2 regions of the Synechococcus sp. H60.3 genome follow, and region 2 is predicted to be linked to the other one. Evidence: predicted binding sites of a transcription regulator. Region 2 holds the regulator's gene; the other holds the start of a gene.
The links. The regulator HrcA, encoded in region 2, represses chaperone genes, less so after heat shock. The targets are predictions, from matches to a motif close to TTAGCACTCNNNNNNNNNGAGTGCTAA.
Positions count from the first base shown of each region.

Region 1 (3,410 bases), on a different contig from region 2:
CGATGCCCGCTTCAAACATATCCACATAGGCGTCGTTCTGGGCGTCGTAACCCACCGTGAAGGGTTTCTCTTTCACCCGCTCCAGCACGATCGAGCCGTTCTGGCCGGCGTTCTCGGCAATGCGGCGCAGCGGAGCGCCCAGAGCGCGGGCAACCAGCATGGCCCCCACCAGCTCATCGCCAGACAGGTTGGCCTGCGCCCACTCGGTGACCACCGGCATCAGGTGCGCCAAGGTGGTACCGCCGCCGGGGACGATCCCTTCTTCCACCGCCGCCTTGGTGGCGTTGATGGCGTCCTCCAGGCGCAGCTTGCGATCCTTCATCTCGGTTTCGGTAGCCGCGCCTACTTTGATCACCGCCACACCGCCGGAGAGCTTGGCCAGACGCTCTTGCAGTTTTTCCTTGTCGTAGGTGGAGTCAGTTTCCTCAATTTGGCGACGGATTTGCTCGCAGCGGGCTTTGACAGCCGCTTCGTTGCCTTCCGCCACGATGGTGGTGTGGTCTTTGGTTACTGTGACGCGACGGGCCGAGCCGAAGGAGTCGAGACGGGCGTTCTCCAGCTTCAGGCCGCGTTCTTCGCTGATGACCTCACCGCCAGTCAGGATGGCGATGTCTTCCAGCATGGCCTTGCGGCGATCCCCAAAGCCAGGCGCTTTCACCGCTACCACGCTCAGCACGCCCCGCAGCTTGTTCACCACCAGGGTGGCCAGGGCTTCTTTCTCGATGTCTTCGGCGATGATCAGCAGCGGACGACCGGCGCGGGCCACTTGCTCCAGAACCGGCACCAGGTCTTGTACCAGGGTGATTTTCTTATCGGTAATCAGGATGTAGGGGTTTTCCAGAACCGCCTCCATCCGCTCCGTGTCGGTGACGAAGTAGGGGGAAATGTAGCCTTTGTCAAAGCGCATCCCCTCCGTCACTTCCAGCTCCGTGGTCATGGACTTGCCTTCTTCCAGGGAGATGACCCCTTCGCGGCCCACTTTGTCCATGGCCTCGGCGATCATGCGGCCCACTTCCTCATCGTTGCCGGCGGAAATGGCCGCCACCTGGGCAATGGCTTTGGAGTCTTCCACCGGGCGGGCATGTTCGGCGATCTTGTCCACCAGGAACTTCACCGCCTTGTCAATGCCGCGCTTAAGGGCAATCGGGTTGGCGCCGGCGGCTACGTTTTTCAGCCCTTCTTTGACCATGGCATGGGCCAGGACGGTGGCGGTGGTGGTGCCGTCACCAGCCGTGTCGTTGGTCTTGGAAGCCGCCTGACGAATCAAGGAGACGCCAGTGTTTTCAATATGGTCTTCCAGCTCAATTTCTTTGGCGATGGTCACCCCATCGTTAACAATTTGGGGTGCGCCAAATTTTTTCTCCAGCACAACATTGCGTCCTTTGGGGCCAAGGGTAACGGCTACGGCTTCTGCCAAAATATCCATGCCGTGTTCAAGGGCGCGACGGGCTTCTTCGCTAAAAATGATTGACTTGGCCATACTCAACCTCTCAAACGTAAATGGACTAAGGGCGATGTAGAGGATCGATCGCTGAAGGACTGAAAATTACTGAACGATTGCGAGAATATCCCGCTCAGCCAGCAGCACGTACTCATCGCTGCCCAGCTTCACTTCTGTGCCGGCGTACTTGGAGTAGAGCACTCTGTCGCCAGCTTTCAGTTCCATCGGGATCAATTTGCCCTCGTCATTGCGCTTGCCAGGCCCAACTGCGACCACTTCCCCCACTTGGGGTTTTTCTTTGGCGGTATCGGGCAAAAAGATGCCACCCGCCGTTTTTTCGTCCTGCTGGGCAATCTTGACCAGCACGCGGTCGCCTAGCGGCTTCAGCGTAGAGACGTTGAGAGTTACTGCAGCCATGACAAATATCCTCCGTAAGGCCTAAAACGCGAGGCTGAAGGGTTGTATCGAGCGCAAACCTAAGCTTCCGTAGTCGAGGTTTTAGCACTCTCGGCTTACGAGTGCTAGTCTATCAGTCGACTTTCCAGCCTGACAATAGCCCCTTTTGGCGGGATCCCCCTTTTTGCCGGGTACGGTTGGGTGCGGATCTCTCTACTTCTAGGCCTGTTGTGGGATCATGGCATGAGGTGGGCTGAACAAGCAGGTGCGGATCCCGTTGTTTCAAGTGGATGCCTTTACGGCCGTGCCTTTTAGGGGCAATCCGGCAGCGGTGTGTTTGCCGCCTCAGGAGCTGCCGGCAGCTTTGATGCAAGCGATTGCGGCGGAGAACAACTTGTCGGAGACGGCTTTTTTACTCCTCCAGGGATCCCTGGGCGATGTTCCCCTCTACGGGCTGCGCTGGTTTACTCCCACCACCGAGGTAGAACTCTGTGGGCATGCCACCTTGGCCGGTGCCTATGTGCTCTTGACCGAGATTCACCCAAAAGCTCAGGAGGTGGCCTTTTCCACCCGCAGTGGCCGGCTGCAGGTGCGGCGGCAGGGGGAGCGGCTGGCGATGGATTTTCCCGCCCAGTTCCCGGAACCCTGGCCAGAAGGCCGGGAGCAAGTGGCCGCGGCTCTGGGGATCCCACTTGTAGAGCTGTACCGCGGCAGCATGGGGGTAGCGGTGCTGGCTTCGGCACAACAGGTGCAGCAGGTGCAGCCGGAGTTGGATCGGGTTCAGACGCTGCCTGTCTCGGGGTTGATCGTCACCGCCTCTGGGGCAGAGGGGGAAGGAGAGCCGGATTTTGTCTGTCGTGTTTTTGCCCCCCAGTTGGGGATCCCGGAGGATCCCGTAACTGGCTCTGCCCAATGTCTGTTGGTGCCCTATTGGTCAGAGCGCCTAGGCCGAACTGAGCTCAGGGTGCGGCAGCTCTCGGCGCGGGGAGGCGAGCTCTGGTGCCGCCATCGCGGCCCGCGGGTGGAGATTGCTGGACAAGCCGTGCTGGTAATGGCGGGAGAGTTGCGGATTCCCTAGAAAAAAACACCCCGGCTGATTCCGGGGTGCTGGAAAAGTACTGGAACAGTTGGGCTAGCCCAAAAGTTCTGCCGCTTGAATGAGCTCCACTTGCTTTTTCTTGAGCACCAGCAGAAGCTGCGTGATAGCCACCGCTGCTAGGAAGGCCACCAGCCATTTCACCCGATCCGGGCTCTGCAGCACCAGATCCCGCTCTACTTGGCCAAAGCCACCTACGTTGGGGTTGTTGGTAACCGGATCCCCTTCTTTGACGCTATCGCCAATGTTAACCACCAACTCCGGCCCTGGCGGCACCACGAGGTGCTTCAGTCCGCCTTCGGTCTCGAAGCTGAGTACCCGCGTGCCTGGCAACTCGTATTCGGGCGGCACCAGGGCGGCCAGCTCAGCCGGCAGGTCGCTGAGGTCGGATTCGACGGTGGCAATGCTGGCTAGGCGGCCAGTGGCGGGAGCGCGGAAGACGTTGTTGTTGCTGAGGCTGCCATCGGGGTTGATCTG
Region 1 is NZ_JANSIY010000023.1:19,470-22,879, forward strand. Features, by position in the region: gene groL (chaperonin GroEL) at 1-1,480, opposite strand, end outside; gene groES (co-chaperone GroES) at 1,547-1,858, opposite strand; gene NW841_RS04225 (PhzF family phenazine biosynthesis protein) at 2,103-2,915, shown strand; gene NW841_RS04230 (apocytochrome f) at 2,970-3,410, opposite strand, start outside.
Region 1: a site for HrcA is predicted at 1,940-1,966, ahead of groES (co-chaperone GroES). Genes of this name have one in related genera too.

Region 2 (3,410 bases):
AGTAAGGATTTTCTGGGACGGTAGTTGCCGTGCAAATCTGAACTGTGCTGTTAACTATTGGTTGAGGTTCTCAGCCGTTGCAGGAGGGGGAGAGCTCTCACTGAGCAGAGATCCAGACCAGGTGATCCCCCTTCACCTCTAGCCAGCCTCCGCCAGGGTAGTCGGGGCTGCGGCTGCGGCGGCCTGCTTTCAGGAGCCGCATCCCGGCTTCCACCTGCTCAAAAGTTGGGTGATGGGGCAGCAGCAGCGACAAGAATTGAAACATCACCTGCCGCTGCAAAGCCAGGGGCGCAGCCCGCAAGGGATCCCGCTGCAGCCCCGGCAAAGCGGGCTCGTACACCTGTAACCACAGTTGGGCGGCTTGCGCCACCACCAGCTCATGCTCTGCCTGCAACAGTGTGGCTGCCCGATTCAAAGCCGCTTCCAGTTGCGGGTTAAAGTGCTGCTTGAGATAGGGCATCACCTCTAAGCGAAGGCGGTTGCGGCCATGAGCCAGATCCTGGTTGCTGCGATCCGGCCAGACCGGCAACTGGTATTGTCGGCAGAACTCTTCCGTTTCCCAGCGGGAAAGGCCCAGCAGGGGACGCACCAACCAAGCGGAGGTGGGATCCCGCTCGTCCAAACGCCGTTGCCAATCTAGGCTGACCAGGCCGGCAGCCCCCGTGCCCCGCAGCAGGTTCCACAAAAACGTCTCCGCCCGGTCGCTGGCCGTGTGCCCTGTGGTCACCACCTCGCAACTCCAGGTGCGCGCCCATTTGTTCAGTTGCTGGTAGCGCCAAGCCCTGGCCCCCGCCTCATCCCAGCGGATGGGATCGGCAGTCTCAACGGCGTGGGGCAGGCCCTGCTGTTGCAGCCATCCCTGCAAAAACTTGGCACACTCCGTCTCATCGGCTGACCAACGGTGATCACAGTGCAAAACAAAGATCTGCCAGCCCCAGCGAGGCTGCAAATCCCGCAAGATCTGGAGCAGGGAAAAAGAATCTTGTCCGCCAGAAAAAGCTACCAGCAGCCGCTGGCCGGGGCGAAGCAGTTGCCGCTCGCGAATGGCACACTGAACCCGCAGGTGAAGAGGAGAAAGCCTGGCCACAGTTGGCTATTGCTCGGGGGCAACCCAGACCTCGCGTTCTCCCTGGGATCCCTCAGGCAAGGGCCCGAGTGAGATGGGAGGCCACCGTCTGCACAGCAGCGATGCTCCGCTCGTAGGCCATGCGGGTCGGCCCCAGCAGGGTGACCGCACCCAGGGGCGCCGAGCGGCGGCGATAAACTGAGGCAATGACCGTGCAGTGGTGCAGAGATTCCAGCGGGTTCTCGCTGCCAATGTAGATGATCACGGGAACGTTGTGGGATGGATCCTGCTCTGGAGTGCTAGAGGATGCCTTGTTCCTGGCCGCCGTGGCCGAAAGAGTTGCTTCGCCCGTGGACGGGCTATCTGGCATGGAATAGAGCCCGATCATCCCCTGAAGCTGCTCGGATCCCTTTTCGATCAACTGGGCCACCGCCTGCATCCGCTGGGCCTGGGAAAACTCCGGCTGCCGCATCAGCTCCGTCATGCCCGCGCTGAACACCTGTCCCAGCGAGGGCCGTAGGTAGCGCTGCACTACCGAGCGCAGCAGTTGCTGCAGCCAATGGCTGTAAGCGCGAAACTCCTCATCCAGCTTCAACCAGCTCAGATCCTGCAGCTCGGCAAAAGTCTTGCCCCGCAACTTCAGGGTGAGAAAGTTGCTCAGTAGCTGCAGCTCATCTTCCAGATCCTCGCGCCGATCGTCGGGCCACTCCGGTGGGCTAACCAAGGCAGAATGGGTTTGGTAGGAATCCGTAACCACTAGCACCATCACCCGCCCTGGCCCCACCGGCAGCAACTGCACATGGTGAACGGCTACCACCGGCCCCTGGGGAGGGGTGATGAGAGCGATGCAACCGCTCAAGTGGGCCAAAAGCTGTGCCACCCTCTGCAAGAGGCTATCGAGGTCGTCCCCCAGCTCACGGTTGAGCTGATCCAGCAACTGCTGCAGCGCAGGATGGGGCTCCGGCTGGGGAGCATCGCTCGGGATCTCATCCATGTTGGCGGAGGTCAACAGATCGTTCACATAGACCCGATAGCCAAAGTCAGAAGGGATCCGACCGGCAGAGGTGTGGGGCTGGAACAGCAACCCAACCTGCTCCAAAGTGGCCAAGTCGTTGCGAATGGTAGCCGTGCTGACTCCGAGGTTGTAGGACTGGGCCAAGGTTTTGGAGCCGACAGGTTCTGCCGTGGCAATATACCTGCGCACCGTTGCCCACAGGATCTTCCGTTGTCTGGGAGTCAGTTCGAGTTTCATGGCTGCTCAAAAGAACCCAATCAACACCTGCTAAGGGGAATTAGCCAATGGATCTCAGGTCAACCAAGCTAGGGCTAAATGAGGATCGGATAAAGTTTTACTTCTATTTTTAACTTTATTGTTACTCTTTCATCATGGGTGGCAGGGGCGGAAAGTAGCAACGGCAGAGGTGGAAAGAGGTGGAAGCTCTTGGTTTGGCAAGAAAAGCGAAACCCCCTGTAGCCTCTGCAGCCTTTTTTCGCCCAGAGGTGGTACTAAGTAATTAAGTCAACTCTAGGCTAAGTGAGCCTGCTGCTGTCTGTTCTGTATCGTTTTGTATCTTTCGAGGTTGCTCCATGTACTTGTCCCCCCAGGAGAAAGACAAGCTGTTGATCTACCTGGCCGCCCAGTTAGCTCGGGATCGGCGGCAGCGGGGCCTCAAACTCAATTACCCCGAGGCGGTGGCCTACCTGAGCGCAGCCATCTTGGAGGGGGCGCGGGAAGGGAAAACCGTTGCTCAGTTGATGAGTGAAGGGCTGACGTGGCTGAGCCGAGAGGACGTGATGCCAGGGATCCCGGAGATGATCCCGGAAATTCAAGTAGAGGCAACCTTCCCCGACGGAACCAAGCTGGTGACCCTTCACCACCCCATTCGCTAGCTGCTTTCTAAGGATCTCCCAAAGACCCAGAGACTTCAGGAGGTTGTCCATATGGCTCGCAAATCCAAAGCCACACCTGCTGCCGACCCTGAACCAGCCCCGATCCCGGGAGAGCTGTTGCTGGCAGAGGATCCCATCCAAGCCAATGTCGGGCGGGCCACTGTGACGCTGGAGGTCACCAACCGGGGGGATCGGCCCATTCAGGTGGGATCCCATTTTCACTTTTTCGAGGTCAACCGAGCCCTGGTGTTCGATCGCGCCGCCAGCTTTGGCATGCGCCTCAACATCCCTTCCGGCCAAGCGGTGCGTTTTGAGCCGGGGCAAACCCATCGGGTCACTCTGGTGGCGCTGGGAGGCAAGGGGCTGGTGCATGGCTTCAACCGGCTAACGGAGGGCAGCGTCCGCTCTGCAACGCAAAAGCGGCTGGCCCTGGCCCGATTGCAGGAGTGGATGG
Region 2 is NZ_JANSIY010000028.1:13,904-17,313, reverse strand. Features, by position in the region: gene tilS (tRNA lysidine(34) synthetase TilS) at 98-1,087, opposite strand; gene hrcA (heat-inducible transcriptional repressor HrcA) at 1,140-2,318, opposite strand; gene NW841_RS04785 (urease subunit gamma) at 2,654-2,956, shown strand; gene NW841_RS04780 (urease subunit beta) at 3,008-3,410, shown strand, end outside.